2 regions of the Kitasatospora sp. NPDC059327 genome follow, and region 1 is predicted to be linked to the other one. Evidence: riboswitches for the same ligand, from Rfam matches in the RefSeq annotation. Region 1 holds a riboswitch; the other holds the start of a gene.
What was found. A riboswitch is a leader RNA that binds a small molecule or an ion and turns the genes downstream of it on or off. The one in region 1 is predicted to bind ZMP and ZTP.

Region 1 (7,806 bases):
GCTCGCCTTCTACCACTGGGGCGTGGCCAGCGCCTGGGCCAACCCCTCCCTGGACGCCGTCAAGCGCGAGCTGGCCGAGACCGCGGCCGCCGAGAGCACCCAGGACGGGCAGGCCGCCGTCCCCCGTCAGGGCGGGGACCGGACCCGGGTCTGAGCCGCGGCCGCCTCACCCGCCCCAGGGGGCGCACCGATGGATCGGTGCGCCCCCTGGGGCGTTTCCGCGGCCGCCCTACCGCTCCCCCGCGTACGCCTTCGCCCCCGGGGCCGTCAGCCGCGGCGGGCGCGGCGGATGGCGGAGGTCACCACGGGCGGGAGGAGGTCGCCCGCGACCCGCTTGGCCACGTTGGCGGGGCGGCGGCGCTCGGCGGCCCGGGCGCGGCGGACGGCGAGGTCGACGTCGGCCTCCTGCTGCGCGCGCAGCGCCTCCGCCCGCGCCTGCTCGGCCTCCCGCCGGGCGGCCTCGACGACCAGCCGGTCACGGTGGCGCGAGGGCCGGAACGGGGCGATGCCCTCGGAGGTGCCGTTGATCCGCAGCACCCGCCGGCCGTTCAGCGTCTCGACGGTGAGCTCGCAGCCCTCGGCCAGTCCGACCCGGTCCAGCAGGTCGCGCTGGGCGGGCTCGGGATCGCCCCAGGTGCCGTAGAACTTGCCCTCGGTCAACACGATCGGGGTGAGGCCGTGGTTGAACACCGCCTCCCAGGTGGCGGCGGCCACGCCGGGCGTGTGGGCGGAGCGGTAGTCGTCCAGCGCCACCACGCCCTGCGGCTGCAGCGCCGCCCGGGCCACCCGGAGGTCGCCCACCACGTGCTCGTACAGGTGCGAGGCGTCGATGTGGACGAAGCGGAACGCGCCGGCCGGGATGCGGCCGCCGTCGAGCACCGAGGTGGGCGCCTGGATGATCTCCGGCAGCTTGTCGTGGAAGGAGAGGTAGTTGGACTCGAACGCCGTCCGGGTCAGCGACTTCCGGTAGGACATCGACATCTCGGCGGCGTTCTCGTCGTCCGGGGCGTCCGAGTCGAACAGGTCGCAGATCGTGAAGGTCTCCGAGGGCTGCAGGTGGCCGCCGATCACGATCGCGCTGCGCCCCAGGTAGGCACCCATCTCCAGCAGGTCACCGGTGACGCCGGCCTTCTCCTGGCGGGCGAGGAACCACTCGAAGAGATGCCGGTCGTGGTCCCAGAACCAGCCGGGTACGTCATCGAGCAGGGCCGGTTCGACGGGCCGGCTCTGCTCGGCGCTCAACGCGGCGTCGGTCACGAGGTTGCTCCTTACACGATGCGGACGATGCGGACGACCACTGGGAACGATCTCTGGTACGGACACGCGTGATATCGGGATGCGCGAGCCGGCGACGGAGGTCACCGCCCCGCGTTCCGGAGCAGCCTGCGGACCGGCGTGGGCGGACGCCGCTCGAACCCGCTGCCCACGGTAGTCCCGCGCGCCGGAGTGCGCCGCAATCTACCGCCCGCTGTCCGGAGTTGAGGAGATATCGCACGAACCTTTTCGGCCAATGCGTGAATCTGGGCACGCCGGGGGAGAGCGGAACGGGGAGCACCGGTTCGTCCATACTGCCGCGCGGGCGCCCGGTGCGCCACCATCCGCCGGAACGATCTTCCCGGGGGACCCGACGGCGGTCGGCCGCCCCGGGGATCGCGCTGCGTGGTCACCCGGTGACCCGACCGCGGTGCGTGCCCGGAGGGGTGCGGCGGGCGGTGTGAACGGGTACGGCGCGGGGCCCGGACGGGCACGGTGCGGGGCGCGGACCGGTACGGCGTGGGGCGTGGACCGGCGCGTGTGCGGGGCGCGTTGATCAGGCTCTTGCGCCGGGCCGCTCGGGCACCCTTGACTGGCCCTCTGACTAGCGACGCTCCTTCGACGGACGATCAGACGAGAGGACCACCCGGTGCAGCAGGACGCTGAGCACAGCACCCAGTACGGCGACCAGTACATCGACGGCGAATGGCGGCCCTCCCTGGACGCCGGGTCGATTCCGGTGCTGAACCCGGCGACCGAGCAGGTGCTCGCCACCGTCCCCGCCGGCGGCACGGCCGACGTGGCCGCCGCCGTGGCCGCCGCCCGCCGGGCGGCCCGCGGTTGGGCCGCCACCTCCCGCGAGGAGCGGCTGGGGCCGCTCACCCGGCTGCGGGACGGCCTGGCCGGGTGCCAGGAGGAGATCGCCGCCACCGTGGTCGCCGAGTTGGGCGCGCCCGTCGGCTTCGCGACCGCCGTGCACGCGGGCCTGCCGGTCGCCGTCGCCGGTTCGTACCTCGCCCTGCTCGCCGACTACCCCTTCGAGGAGCGGATCGGCAACTCGGTGGTGCTCGCCGAGCCGGCCGGGGTGGTCGCGGCGATCACGCCGTGGAACTACCCGCTGCACCAGATCGTGGCCAAGGTGGTGCCGGCCCTGGCCGCCGGCTGCCCGGTGGTCCTCAAGCCCGCCGAGGACACCCCGCTGGTCGCCCGGCTGTTCGCGCGGCTGGTCGACGAGGCGGGCTTCCCCGCCGGCGTGTTCAACCTGGTGACCGGCACCGGTGCGGCGGCCGGTACGGCGCTGGTCGGGCACCCGGAGGTGGACGTGGTCTCGTTCACCGGCTCCACCGCCGTCGGCCGGACCGTCGCCGAGACCGCCGGGCGGGGCATCAAGCGGGTGGCACTGGAGTTGGGCGGCAAGTCGGCCAACGTGGTGCTGCCCGGCGCCGACCTGGCCCGCGCGGTCAACGTCAACATCGCCAACGTCTTCGCCAACTCCGGCCAGACGTGCAGTGCCTGGACCAGACTGCTGGTGCACCAGGACCAGTACGAGGAGGCGGTGGCGCTGGCCGCGAAGGCGGCCGCCAAGTACGTGCCCGGCGACCCGGCCGATCCGCGGACCCGGATCGGCCCGGTGGTCAGTGCCCGGCAGCGCGAGCGGGTGCGCGGCTACATCACCGGCGCGCTCGCCGAGGGCGCCCGCCTGGTCGTCGGCGGCGCGGACGCCCCGGCGGGCCTGGAGACCGGCTTCTACGTGCTGCCGACCATCCTCGCCGACGTCACCAACGACATGACGGTGGCCCAGGAGGAGGTCTTCGGACCGGTCCTGGCCGTCCTGGCCTACCGGGACGAGGAGCACGCCGCGGAACTGGCCAACGGCACCGAGTACGGTCTGGCCGGCGGCGTCTGGGCGGCGGACACGGCCACCGCGGCCGCCTTCGCCCGCCGCCTCGACACCGGCCAGGTCGACCTCAACGGCGGCCGCTTCAACCCGCTGGCCCCCTTCGGCGGCTACAAGAACTCGGGCCTCGGCCGTGAGCTCGGCCGGCACGGCCTGGAGGAGTTCCTGCAGCACAAGTCGCTGCAGTACTGAGGCGGCGGTGACCCCCGAGGGGGACCGGCGGTACCGGTCCCCCTTGGGGGTCGGCCGCGCGGGGGTCAGGCCGGTCGGACCAGGTCGACGCCCGGGTAGAGGGGGAAGCCCGCGAGCAGGTCGGCGGCGCGCTTGACGACCCCCTCGCGGAGGGTGTCGTCCAGGGTGTACTGGGCCTTGGAGGGGGCGCCGGCCGAGGTGGCGACGGGGGTGGTCCCGCGCAGGACGGTGTCGATCAGGGCGGCGATCTCGTCCATCTCGCCGGTGCCCAGGCCCCGGGTGGTCAGCGCGGGAGTGCCGAGCCGGACACCGGAGGTGTACCAGGCGCCGTTCGGGTCGCGCGGGACGGAGTTGCGGTTGGTGACGATGCCCGAGTCCAGCAGCGCCGCCTCGGCCTGACGGCCGGTCAGGCCGTAGCCGGAGACGTCCGCGAGCACCAGGTGGTTGTCGGTGCCGCCGGTGACCAGCGTGCCGCCGCGGCGCAGCAGACCCTCGGCGAGGGCCTGCGCGTTGTCCACCACGCGCCGGGCGTACGTCCGGAACTCGGGACGACGGGCCTCGGCGAAGGCGACCGCCTTGGCGGCCATCACGTGCGAGAGCGGACCGCCGAGCACCAGCGGGCAGCCCCGGTCGACGTGCTCGGCCAGCTCGGCGGTGCAGAGCACCATGCCACCGCGCGGGCCGCGCAGCGACTTGTGGGTGGTGGTGGTGACGATGTGGGCGTGCGGGACCGGGTCGTGGTCGCCGGTGAGGACCTTGCCCGCGACCAGGCCGGCGAAGTGCGCCATGTCGACCATCAGGGTCGCGCCGACCTCGTCCGCGATCTCGCGCATCAGGCGGAAGTTGACCAGCCGCGGGTACGCGGAGTAGCCGGCCACCAGGATCAGCGGGCGGAACTCGCGGGCGGTGGCGCGCAGCGCGTCGTAGTCGATCAGGCCGGTGACCGGGTCGGTGCCGTAGCTGCGCTGCTCGAACATCTTGCCGGAGATGTTCGGCCGGAAGCCGTGGGTGAGGTGGCCGCCGGTGTCGAGGGACATGCCGAGCATCCGCTGGTTCCCGAGCTCGCGGCGCAGCTCGGCCCAGTCCTGCTCGGTGAGGTCGTTGACGTTGCGGACCTCGGCGCGCTTCAGGGCGGGGCTCTCGACGCGCTGGGAGAGGACGGCCCAGAAGGCGGTCAGGTTGGCGTCGATGCCGGAGTGCGGCTGGACGTAGGCGTGGTCGGCGCCGAAGAGCGCGCGGGCGTGCTCGGCGGCGATCGTCTCGACGGTGTCGACGTTGCGGCAGCCGGCGTAGAAGCGGCGGCCCGCGGTGCCCTCGGCGTACTTGTCGCTGAGCCAGTTGCCCATCGCGAGCAGGACGGCCGGGGAGGCGTAGTTCTCGCTGGCGATGAGCTTGAGCGAGGCGCGCTGGTCCTCGATCTCCTGGCCGATGGCGGCGGCGATCCGGGGCTCCACCTCGCGGACGACGTCGAGCGCGCTGCGGAAGGCGGTGTTGGCGGTGCCGCTCGCGGCGGTGTGCGGCGCGGCGGTGTGCGGCGCGGCGTCGTGCGGGGCGGCGGGGCCGGTGGGCGTGGCAGGGGTGGCCAAGGCGGTCTCCTCGTGACGGACGGACGAGTACGGACGGCCCAGGCGCTCGGCAACTTGGCGTGCGGGTGCACGGAGCCGCTTCCCGATGGTCGATTCCATCCGTGCGCGCCAGTCGCGGCTCACCGGGATCGTACCAATGTGCCCACGGGTGTGGCGGAGATCTCAGAATGCGGGACGGACTGAAGCTTTTGTCATGATATGCCCGTTCTCCTGCAACGGCAGTATTGCAGCGGAATGAAGCCGTCACATTCCACGAAACATGGCACCCGAACTCCGCCGGGAATGATTTGCGGAAGTCCGCCGAGGTCCGATCTGATGGCGTTCGTCAGGTCACCGGGAAACCCCCGCGGGCCGGGCCGGAAATGCACACCAGCGCACCCTCACCCACGGGGCGGCGGAGAATTCGGGGAGTACGCCTCTCATGCCAGCGGTAGAGACAGTCACCGAGCCCCCCGGGGCCGACGCCGAGGTGTCCGCGGACGGGACGCCCGCCGCCGCGCCCGCCCCGCAGGGCCTGCTCCGCCGGATCTGCCGCGACCGGGTCGGCACCGCCGCCCTCGTGGTCGTCCTGCTCTTCCTGCTGCTCGCGCTCGCCGCTCCGCTGATCGCCGCCCTGTACGGCAGGAACCCGGTCGAGCACTACGGCCAGAACCTGCCCGGCCTGCTCAGCGACGGCGGGCTGCCGATGGCGCCGAACGGCGGGATCTCGGGCGACTTCTGGTTCGGCCTGGAGCCCGGCCTCGGCCGCGACGTGCTCACCCAACTCCTGTACGGCATCCGCACCTCCCTGCTGATCGCCTTCGCCGCGGCCGCCGTCACCACCACGCTCGGGGTGCTGGTCGGCGTCGCGGTCGGCTACCTGGGCGGGGTCACGGACCGGCTCTTCGGCTTCCTCTCCCATGTCCTACTGGCCTTTCCGACGCTGCTCCTGCTGCTCGCGCTCAGCCCCGTCATCCAGTCCCGGCTGGTCGATCCCGGCACCGCGGAACCGGAGTGGATGCAGTTCCTGGTCCTGATCCTGGTGTTCTCCGCGTTCGGCTGGATTCCGCTCGCGCTTTCCCTGCGGGCCTCCGTCCGGTCACTTCGGGAAAGGGATTTCGTGCAGTCCGCGCGGGCCCTCGGCGCGAGCGGATTCCATATCGTGTTCCGTGAACTCCTGCCGAATGTCCGGGCGCAGCTCCTGGTGCACACCACGATGGCGGTGCCGGCCTTCGTCGCCTCCGAGGCGGTGCTGTCCTTCCTCGGCGTCGGGATCAACGAGCCGATCCCGGACTGGGGACGGATGATCGCCCGGGGCTCCGAGGTCTTCCAGGCCGACCCGACGTACATGTTCTTCCCCGGTGTGGCGCTGCTGCTCTTCGTGCTCGCCTTCAACCTGCTCGGCGACGCCGTCCGGGACGCGCTCGACCCACGCGCCGTGCGCTGAGACCCCCCCCGGGCGACGCCACCACCCGGGCACGGCCGTCCGCCGGAGCGTGACCCCGGCCGGGAAGGCCCTCCCGGCCCGGGAAGAGCCTTTCCTGGCAGGAAGGGCCGTCCCGGTTCGGGAAGGCCCTCCCGCCCGGGAACGGCGCTCCCGCCGAGGACCCGCCGTCCTTCCAGAACCGCCTCCCCTCCTCCCTTTCACCTAGCCGCCCCGTCCACCGGGGCAAGGAGAGATTCGCCATGCGCTGGATCAAACCGTCCCTCGCCGTCATCGCCACCGCGGTGCTGGCGACCTCCTGCTCGGCCGGCGCGGGCTCCACCTCCGGCACCGGCGCTGCCGGCACCGCCAAGGAGACCTCGCCGCTGACCGCCGCGCTCGGCACCGAGCAGGAGAGCGCCGGCCCGGCCCCCGCCGTCGCCGGCGCCCGGCCGGGCGGCACCGTGAACATCTACAACACCACCGACTTCCGCCACCTCGACCCGCAGAAGGTCTACGCGGGCGCCGCCTACAACACCTCGCTGCTCTGGGGCCGCCAGCTGACCCAGTACCAGGTGGTGGACGGCAAGGCCAAGCTGGTCGGCGACCTCGCCACCGACACCGGGACCTCGACCGACGGCGGCCGCACCTGGACGTACAAGCTGAAGGAGGGCGTGAGCTGGGAGGACGGCCAGCCGATCACCTCCCAGCAGGTCAAGTACGGCATCGAGCGCTCCTTCGGCAAGGGTTACGAGGTCGGCCCGCCGTACTGGCCGCTCTGGCTCACCGGCGAGGCCGGCTACGACGACGCCCGAAAGAAGTACGGCGGCCCGCAGGACGGCGACCTCGCCGCGATCGAGACCCCGGACGACCGCACCCTCGTCCTGCACTTCCCGCAGCCGCAGGCGGACGTGCCGTACATGGCCGCGCAGTCCTCCTCCTCGCCGGTGCGCAAGGACAAGGACACCGGCACGGACTACGACCGCCTGCCGTTCTCCAGCGGCCCGTACCGGATCGTCGAGCACGTCCAGAACACCCGGCTGGTGCTGGAGCGCAACCCGAACTGGAAGGCGGCGACCGACCCGATCCGCAACCAGTACCCGGAGAAGTTCGTCTTCACCTTCGGCAAGGAGGCGCTCAACATCAACCAGGAGATCCTCTCCGGCCGCGACGGCGGCGCCGACGCGACGACGGTGGCCACCCAGCTCTCCCCCGAGCTCTACCAGACCGTCGACACCGACCCCAAGGCCAAGGACCTGGTGGTCTCCGGCCGGCAGGGCGCCTTCGTCACCCAGATCGTGATCAACAACGAGCGGGTGCCGGACCTGGAGGTCCGCAAGGCGCTCCAGCTCGCCTACCCGCGCCAGCAGGCCCGCCAGGTCCAGGGCGGCCCCCGGGTCGGCGAGCTGGCCACCACGCTCAGCTCCCCCGCGCTGGTCGACTGGCAGAAGTACGACCTGTACCCGGCCAAGCCG
Region 2 (7,806 bases), on a different contig from region 1:
GGGTGGAGAGCAGGAACACCGTGCAGGCGTCGGTGAGCTCCGGGACGACGAGGTCCGCGACGGCGGCGAAGGCGTCGTCGGGCCGGGCGGTCTCGGTCACCGCGAGCGCCCCGGCGAGCAGGCGTTCGCGCAGCCGGTTGCGCCAGCGGTCCTCGATGTCGGAGGTGGCCCCGACCCACTCCACCGGCCGGCCCTCGCGGACGATCGGCACCGCGCGCGCGGCGACGTGCCGGTAGTCCCCGGAGGCGGTGCGCACCCGGAAGTCGTGTTCGAACATGGACGGCTCGCCGGTCGCCGCCTTCGTCCACTTCTCGGCCAGCCCGGCGCGGTCCCGGGGGTGGATGAGCTCGAACCACGCCTCGTCCATGGTCTCCCGCCAGGGCTGCCCGGTGAGCCGCTGCCACCCGGGCACGAGTTCGGCCATGGAGCCGTCGGCGCGGACGATCCAGACCAGCTGGGAGACGGCGGAGATCAGCGCCTCGTACCGCTCCAGGGTGCGCAGGCGGTCGCTGGAGAGCTGTTCGGCCTGTTGGGCGGCGTGCACCTCGGTGGTGGTGTCGATCGCGGCGATCAGGATGCCGGGGCCGAAGCGGGAGGAGATGGGTGAGCAGCTGTAGACGAAGTGCCGATGGTCGTCGCTGTCGTCCCCGGGCCGTTCCACCGTGCGGGGGGTGGTGACCTGGCGGGCGGTGCCGTCGGCCAGGACGAGGTCGAGCGTTTCGAAGAACCGCTCCACGCCGGGTTCGGCGAACAGTTCCCGGACGGGAACGCCGATCGAGCGCGGTCCGAAGAGCTCACGGAAGGCGTCGTTGCGGTAGACCAGGCGGTGTTCCCGGCCCGCGGTCAGGGCGATCGCCACGATCGCCCGGTCGAAGACCTCGGGTGTCAGTTGCGGATCGACCACCCGTGGTGCCCCCTTGTCCGGTGTTGTCTCCTGCGGCGGCGCCCGGGTGACTCGGGGCCGGGTGCCTCCGGGGCGGGTGCCTCGGGGCCTTCCCGCCGGTGGACGGCGTGGCCTCCCACCGGTCGGCGATCGCCCGCGGCCGTCCTTGGCACGATACGTTCTGGCCGGTGCGTCTGTACCGTTATGCCACGATTGTCGCCCTTGGGGAGGGTGGCAGGGGAGTCTGCGGCGACGGGGTCGCCGGCCGACCCACCGCCACGCCGGTGACGCGCGAACCGCGGCCGCGCTCCACCGCAGCGCCCTGGGCACCGCGCGGAGCCGGCACCCGGAACCTGTGCACGTCGCGGCGCCGCGACGCGTCAGGAGGCGCTACGGCCGCGGATCACCAAGGGTGACACCTGGCTGATCGAGTTCCGGCGGACGGGACCAACCGACCGGTGGTCGCGGGTATCGTGGGCTCGGGCCGTGACTGGCGCTGAGGTGGAGTACCACCGGGGAGCGGCCTGACGCATCGTCGATGCCGTGCGCCTGGGCACCTCACCGTGGAGCTCAGGAGTGGCACATGATGGAGACGCGGCAGGCGCGGCTGATGGCCGGTACGGATCTCGCCCGCCGAATGACCGGGACCAGCGCCGCACTGGCCGAGGACATCCGTCTGCGCACCGGGGTGTCCCCCTGTCTGGCGACTGTGCTGGTGGGAGAGGACCCGGCCTCGGTCACCTATGTCCGGATGAAGCAGGCCCGTTGCGCGAAGGCCGGCATCCGCTCGCGACACGTGGCCCTGCCGGCTTCGGTGAGCACCGGCGGCCTGGTGGAGGCCGTCACCGCGCTGTCCGAGGACCCGGACGTGCACGGCATCCTGCTCCAGCACCCGGTGGGAGCGCACATCGACGAGCGCGCCGCGTTCGAGGCGATCGCTCCCGAGAAGGACGTCGACGGGGTCACCACGCACTCCTTCGCGTCGATGGGGTTCGGGCTGCCCGGCTTCGTCTCCTGCACGCCCGGGGGGATCATGCGCCTGTTGGACGAGTACGACGTCGACCTCACGGGGAAGCACGCCGTCGTGGTGGGACGCAGCCCCATCCTGGGCAAGCCCGTCGGCATGCTCCTCCTCGGGCGGGACGCCACGGTGACCTACTGTCACTCCCGCACCGTCGAGCTGCCCTCGATCGTGCGTGAGGCGGACGTCCTGGTCGCCGCGGTCGGCCGGCCGCGCTTCATCGACGGGGCGGACATCAAGCCCGGCGCCGTGGTGATCGACGCGGGCTACAACCCGGGCAACGTCGGGGACGTCGACTTCGAGACCGCCCGGCACCGGGCGAGCCTGATCACTCCCGTCCCCGGTGGTGTCGGTCCGATGACCATCGCCGTCCTCCTCGCGCAGACCGTCGACGCGGCAGCACGTCAGCTCAGCCGGTCCTGACCCGGGAGGAGCCGGCGGCCCGGCGCGCGGTCCGCCGCTCGGGCCGCCGGGTCCTTCCGGGGTCAGGACGGCCGGGGCCCGCTCCGGAGGTGGCGTCGCGAGCGGATCCGTCGGCGTCAGGACGACATCGCCGCGCGGTCGGCCGCACTGCGGAGCACGCAGAACTCATTGCCCTCCGGGTCCGCGAGGACGGCCCAGCCGGCACCGTCGGGTTCCCGGCGGTCGTCGACGAGGGTGGCGCCGAGGGCCAGCAGCCGCTCGACCTCCTCCTCGCGCGTGGTCGTCGGACGCAGGCACAGGTGGAGCCTGTTCTTGATCGTCTTCGGTTCCGGCACCTGGTTGAAGTGCAGCAGCGGGCCCTCCGGCAGCATCACCTCGGTCTCCGGATCACCGGGCTTGTCCTCCGCGTGCAGGGGGTGACCGAGCACCTCGCTCCAGAAGCGAGCCAGTGCATGGGCATCCGCACAGTCGATCGCCACGTTCTGTATCACTGAGACCATGCGCACGAGCCTGCCCGACGTACGGCTCGGTCCGCCACCGGATCGCGGCCGGCTCCGTCGGGCCGGTGCGCTCCTCGTCGAGAGCCCGGGGATGTGTGCGCCGAGGACGTGCCGTGTCGCAGGACGGCTGCTACTCCACCCACGTGCCGTCGCGCATGATCACCCTGCCGCGCAGCTCCGGTTCGCCGCGCCAGGCGCGCACGGTCTTCGGCGTCACGCGAATGTACAGGTACGAATCCTCCTCCGTACGCGGGTCCCACCCGAACGTGGCGCTGAACGCCGCCGCCGCGTCGCCGGGCACGTCCTGGTCCGGGAACCAGGCGGCCTCACCCTGGAGGAGCACCACGTCGAACGTGTCGGGCAGCGCCAGGCGCACGCGTGGGTCCGCTCGGACGTTGCGTGCCGTCGCGGACGTGGCGGTGGTGCACATCCACACCGCCTGTCCGTCCCACCGGAACCAGAGCGGCACCTGGTGCGGCCCGTGATCGGGATGCGCGGTCGACACCCACGCGTCCCGCTCGCGGACGAGCCGTGCCAGAGTGTCGCGCCTGCGCTCCGCCGCCTGACGGCGAACGATTCCCGTGGTCTGCATGAGTGCCGACCCTAGTCAGCGGGTGCGGAGCGCACATGGGGCGAGGGACCTACTCCCGGCGACCGATGACGCCCTCGGCCTCCGACTCGGTGCCCCACGGGACGGCGGACGCCGGAGTAGGCGCCGGAAGTCGGACCCGCCGACTTCCGGCGCGCGGGCATCGGTGACGTGCGCTCAGTCGAGGACGGCGACGGCCTCGACCTCGACCAGGTGCTCGGGGACGTCCAGGGCCGCCACACCGAGCAGGGTCGCGGGCGGGGCGGCGGTGGTCCCGAGCTTCGACGCCGCTCGCGCGATTCCGTCCAGGAGCAGCGGCATCATGTCGGGTGTCCAGTCGACGACGTGGACGGTCAGCTTCGCGACGTCGTCGAACGACGCCCCGGCCCCGGCCAGGGCGGTGCCGACGTTGAGGTAGCACCGTTCGACCTGGGCCGCCAGGTCTCCCACGCCGACGGTCGCCCCGTCGGCGTCCCAGGCGACCTGCCCGGCGACGTAGACGGTCCGCGAACCGGAAGCGACCGCGACCTGCCGGTAGACGTCGATCTCGGGCAGCCCGGCGGGGTTCAGCAGGGTGATGGCCATCGTGCTCTCTGCCTCCTGTGCTCTCTTGCGGTGACTCGGTAACCGTAGGAGAGTGGCGGCTGACGTGGAAGAACGCACTTTTCGGTGACTGGGGAACCTCATGGTGACCAAGCAGCTCAGGGGCCCCAAGGGCCCGGTCGACGACGCGGACCTGACCCGCGCGGACTCCCTGGCACGGGAGATCTTCTCGGACATCGCCAACAAGTGGGCGCTCCTGATCGTCGAGACCCTGGGCGACGGCACGCTGCGGTTCACCGAACTGCGCGGCCGGATCGACGGCATCAGCCACAAGATGCTCACCCAGAACCTGCGCCTGCTGGAGCGCAACGGCCTGGTCGAGCGGACGGTGCACCCCACCGTGCCGCCGCGCGTCGAGTACACGCTCACCGAACCGGGCCGGGCGCTGCGCGCCACGGTCGACGCCATGTGCGACTGGACCCACCGGCACCTGGAGGCGATCGAGTCCGCCCGGCACCGCTTCGACGGGGCGTGACGGCCGGGGTGGTGCTCAGCCCGGGGCCGGAGTGTCGGCCCGCTTCGCCGCCTCGGCAGCGACCTGACGCAGCACCACCGTCGGCGACGGCATGACGGCGTACCAGGTGTTCGCGCTCTCGTCGGCGACCGGGGCCCAAGCTGCCACCACGGGGAGTTCACAGTGCTCGCCGGCCTCCAGCGGGGGCAGCGTCCAGGACATCGAGGGGGAGCGGCCGTAGTCCACGCCCCACGTGCGGGACGCGTGCTCGGACACCTCGTCGATCAGCGCCGCCCACCGCCGGGGTACCTCGCGCGCCTCGGCCGCCCAGCAGATCGCCTCCTCGTCGTTGCCCCCGACGGTGAGCCGGGTCGTCTCGTCCTCCACCGTGATCGCGGCCAGCCCCTGCCCCCCGTCGTACCCACTGTCGGCGCCCTCGGGAAGCGGCGCCGGCAGTTCCGCCGAGAACCGCACCCGCCCGAGCGGCGCGAGGGCGTCGATCCTCCAGACCGCCGCGCGGCAGTCGGTCAGCGGCCCCCAGGTCTCGGGGTCCAGCGTGGGATCGTACGGGGTCAGCAGCAGCTCGACGCGGGCCGCAGGAGTCACCCAGCGGGCGACGGTGCGATCGGCGGGCAGCCGGAAGAGCTCGTCGGGCGGGGGCGCAAGAGCGGTGTTCCCGATGGTCGTGGTGAAGGTCAGCGGGCCGAACGGCGTGTCGACAGCCGGCCGATCGGCGGAACGCAGGCGGGTGCGCGGGACGGTGGGGAGCAGCACCGCCCCAGCGTACGGTGGTGCGACCGGTCAGGATCCGCCGGAGCGAACCCTAATCGGCCCGGTCGCCCAGCCAGTCCTGGAGGAGGTACAGGGCGACCTGCTCCTCCTCCGCCGACTGGCGGGTGTCCTCCTCCCACGTCACCGTGCGGAAGAGTCCGGTCCGCCGCCACTCCTCCAGCGGCTCGTCGAGGTCCAGGCCCTCGGCCTCGGCGATGTACCGGCTCTCGGCGCTGTGGACCAGTCGGAGCTCGGCGCCCACGACGTGGTACTGGTCGTACTCCGGAAAGAGCTGCTCCTGTATCGGCAGGGTCCGGTCCAGCTCCACGCCGCCGAGATAGCTCGGGACCTCCGCCCGCATCAACTCGTCGAGGTCTGCGATCTGCTCCGTGCTGAGCCCGGTGACGGTGGACACGGCGATGTTGCGCGCACAGAGTAGCGCGGTGAGCCCCGGGACCGTCACGGACTTCCAGAGCGAGGGCGCCCGGGCCAGCAGGTGTGCGGCGATGTCGGCCGCCGTGGCCCCCACGTCGAGAGCCGGACCGAGGACCAGGCTCGCGACCGCCACGCCGAGGTCGCGACGGTACTCCGGGGCGATCCGCGTCGACCGGGCCAACACGGAGCGGTCGATCTGACCGGAGATCACCTGGTCCTCGTCGAAGAGGAGAGCGACGCCTGTACGACGCACGGTTGTTCCTTCGCGGAGTCGGGGGAGCGGTTGCCCGGTGCGTGTGGAGTGTTCGTTCTGGAAGTCGGCGGTGGTGAGCCCGGCCGGAGTTCGCAGCCTGGACGTTTCCGCGTGCTTCAGCTGGGACTGGAACGGGCTCTCGGGCTGACCGAAGACGAGCGCCGAGACCCGGACCGTGCCGTCCTCCAGGACCGCCGTCACGACGCCCAGCCCCGAGTAGACCAGTGGGTTCCGGGCGGCGGTGTGGAGCGTGCCCGAGGCCGTGGACGTGGTGAGCCATCGCGGGTCGAAGGTGATGATCACCCGGCGCTCGCCGATGTCGAACAGGAGGTGCGGGTCCTTCGAGAGGACGCCGGTGGGCTCGGTCGGGGGCATTCTCGGCGGGTTGCGGCAGCGCATTCTGCCCTCGAAGGAGACCAGGAGGCCGCGGTACACATCGTCGACCGTGTTGTCGGCGAGCTTCGTCGCCTCCTCCGAGTGCCAGGTCTCGAACAACGGCCTGACGTTCTGGACGAAGAGCCCGGGGGCCAGTGCCTGGCCTCCGAACGGCTTGGTGACGTCGAGTCCCGCCTTCGCGGCCGCGCTGATCACGGCCTTCCCGTCCGCGAGCATCGCGATCCGTGGCAGGTTGACCAGATCGACACTGGAGAAACGCGCCCGCCAGCTGCGCGACGACCTGCGCAGTCTCTCGGCGACGGCCTGATCGGGAAGGTCGGCTTCGTCGGGGAGGTCGGGTTCCCGGGCGGTGGTCACCATCACGACGTTCACGTCGCCGTGGATGCTTCCCGCCTGGATGGCCGGTCCGGACACCTGGCCCGAGAGGTCGTTGCGGACTTCCGTCGGAGCCGGGTGACCCGGGCCGCCGTCCCCCGTCGGTTCCACGTGCTGACCTCACTAGGGCTCACAACTGACTGATGAGCCACCGACCTTACCTCCGGCCCTCGTCCGACAGTTATTCGGCGGGGATGCCGCGGAGGAGGAAGGGGAGGTGGGCGCCGCGGGCGAGGGCGGTGAGGGCCTGGGCGGTGCGGCGGTGCTGGTCGGTGGCCATGGTGTCGGCGAGTCGGTCGGGTTGGACCCAGTGCAGGGCGATGATGCGGTGCGGGGGGCGGTGGCGGGTGACGGTGGTTTCCTGGGCGCGGGTGAGGCGGCCGCCCCAGTAGACGAAGTTGACGCCTTCGGGGAGGAGTTGGGCGTCGACGTAGTCGGTGGCGAGGATGGTGCGCAGGGGGAGGACGAGGCCGGTCTCGGTCTCGGTGTGGCGGCGGGCGGCGAGGTGGGGGAGTTCGTTGCGTTCGGCGCTGCCGCCGGGGAGGGTGCAGCCGGTCTTGTAGGTGGTCTCGACGAGCAGGACGGCGCCGTCGGTGTTGAGGACGAGGGCCTGGTGGCCGAGGCGTCGGCGGGGCGGGTTGGTGAGGATCTCGGGCAGGGGGTAGAGCACCGTGGGCTCCTTGGGGGAGTTGGGGGTGAGTGCCCGGTCCGGCTCGCGGCTGGGGTCGCGGGCCGGACCGGGCGTCCCGCGTGGCGCACCACACCGGCACGCGGGAGTTCGGGGGTCAGCGGCCGGGTGTGGTCGCCGACAGTCGGGTGAAGCAGGCGGGGAGTGCGGTGACGAGGCCGGTGGCGAGGAACAGGCCGGAGATGAGGAGGCGGGGTCCGAGGGGGCCGTGGCGGATTGGCCAGCAGGCGAGCGCGGCGGTGGCGGCGCTGAGGGCCGAGACCCCGAGGAGTGTGGTGAGGAGCCTGAACGCGGGGCTCACGCCGGATCGTTGGCGCGCGGCCGGCTGGGGCGCTGGACGTCGACGAAGCGGGGCCTGTCGAGCGGCCGGATGTGGTGGGGGCCGGTGGTCCACTCGCAGCCGCCGGCTTCGGGT

Region 2: it holds a riboswitch for ZMP and ZTP, as region 1 does, so the genes downstream of both, ACFXHB_RS14640 (bifunctional 5,10-methylenetetrahydrofolate dehydrogenase/5,10-methenyltetrahydrofolate cyclohydrolase) here and ACFXHB_RS25365 (glycine hydroxymethyltransferase) in region 1, are expected to answer to the same signal.

The regions. Positions count from the first base shown of each region.
Region 1 covers NZ_JBHYYB010000045.1:16,555-24,360, reverse strand. The annotation lists gene ACFXHB_RS25380 (APC family permease) at 1-154, shown strand, start outside; gene ACFXHB_RS25375 (class I SAM-dependent methyltransferase) at 268-1,257, opposite strand; gene ACFXHB_RS25370 (aldehyde dehydrogenase family protein) at 1,904-3,343, shown strand; gene ACFXHB_RS25365 (glycine hydroxymethyltransferase) at 3,409-4,929, opposite strand; ZMP/ZTP riboswitch at 4,959-5,055, opposite strand; gene ACFXHB_RS25360 (ABC transporter permease) at 5,351-6,355, shown strand; gene ACFXHB_RS25355 (ABC transporter substrate-binding protein) at 6,595-7,806, shown strand, end outside.
Region 2 covers NZ_JBHYYB010000019.1:100,236-108,041, forward strand. The annotation lists gene ACFXHB_RS14635 (SpoIIE family protein phosphatase) at 1-904, opposite strand, end outside; ZMP/ZTP riboswitch at 1,360-1,445, shown strand; gene ACFXHB_RS14640 (bifunctional 5,10-methylenetetrahydrofolate dehydrogenase/5,10-methenyltetrahydrofolate cyclohydrolase) at 1,467-2,327, shown strand; gene ACFXHB_RS14645 (VOC family protein) at 2,444-2,827, opposite strand; gene ACFXHB_RS14650 (pyridoxamine 5'-phosphate oxidase family protein) at 2,958-3,419, opposite strand; gene ACFXHB_RS14655 (RidA family protein) at 3,594-4,001, opposite strand; gene ACFXHB_RS14660 (winged helix-turn-helix transcriptional regulator) at 4,102-4,494, shown strand; gene ACFXHB_RS14665 (hypothetical protein) at 4,510-5,247, opposite strand; gene ACFXHB_RS14670 (hypothetical protein) at 5,297-6,814, opposite strand; gene ACFXHB_RS14675 (NUDIX domain-containing protein) at 6,885-7,373, opposite strand; gene ACFXHB_RS14680 (hypothetical protein) at 7,489-7,692, opposite strand; gene ACFXHB_RS14685 (hypothetical protein) at 7,689-7,806, opposite strand, start outside.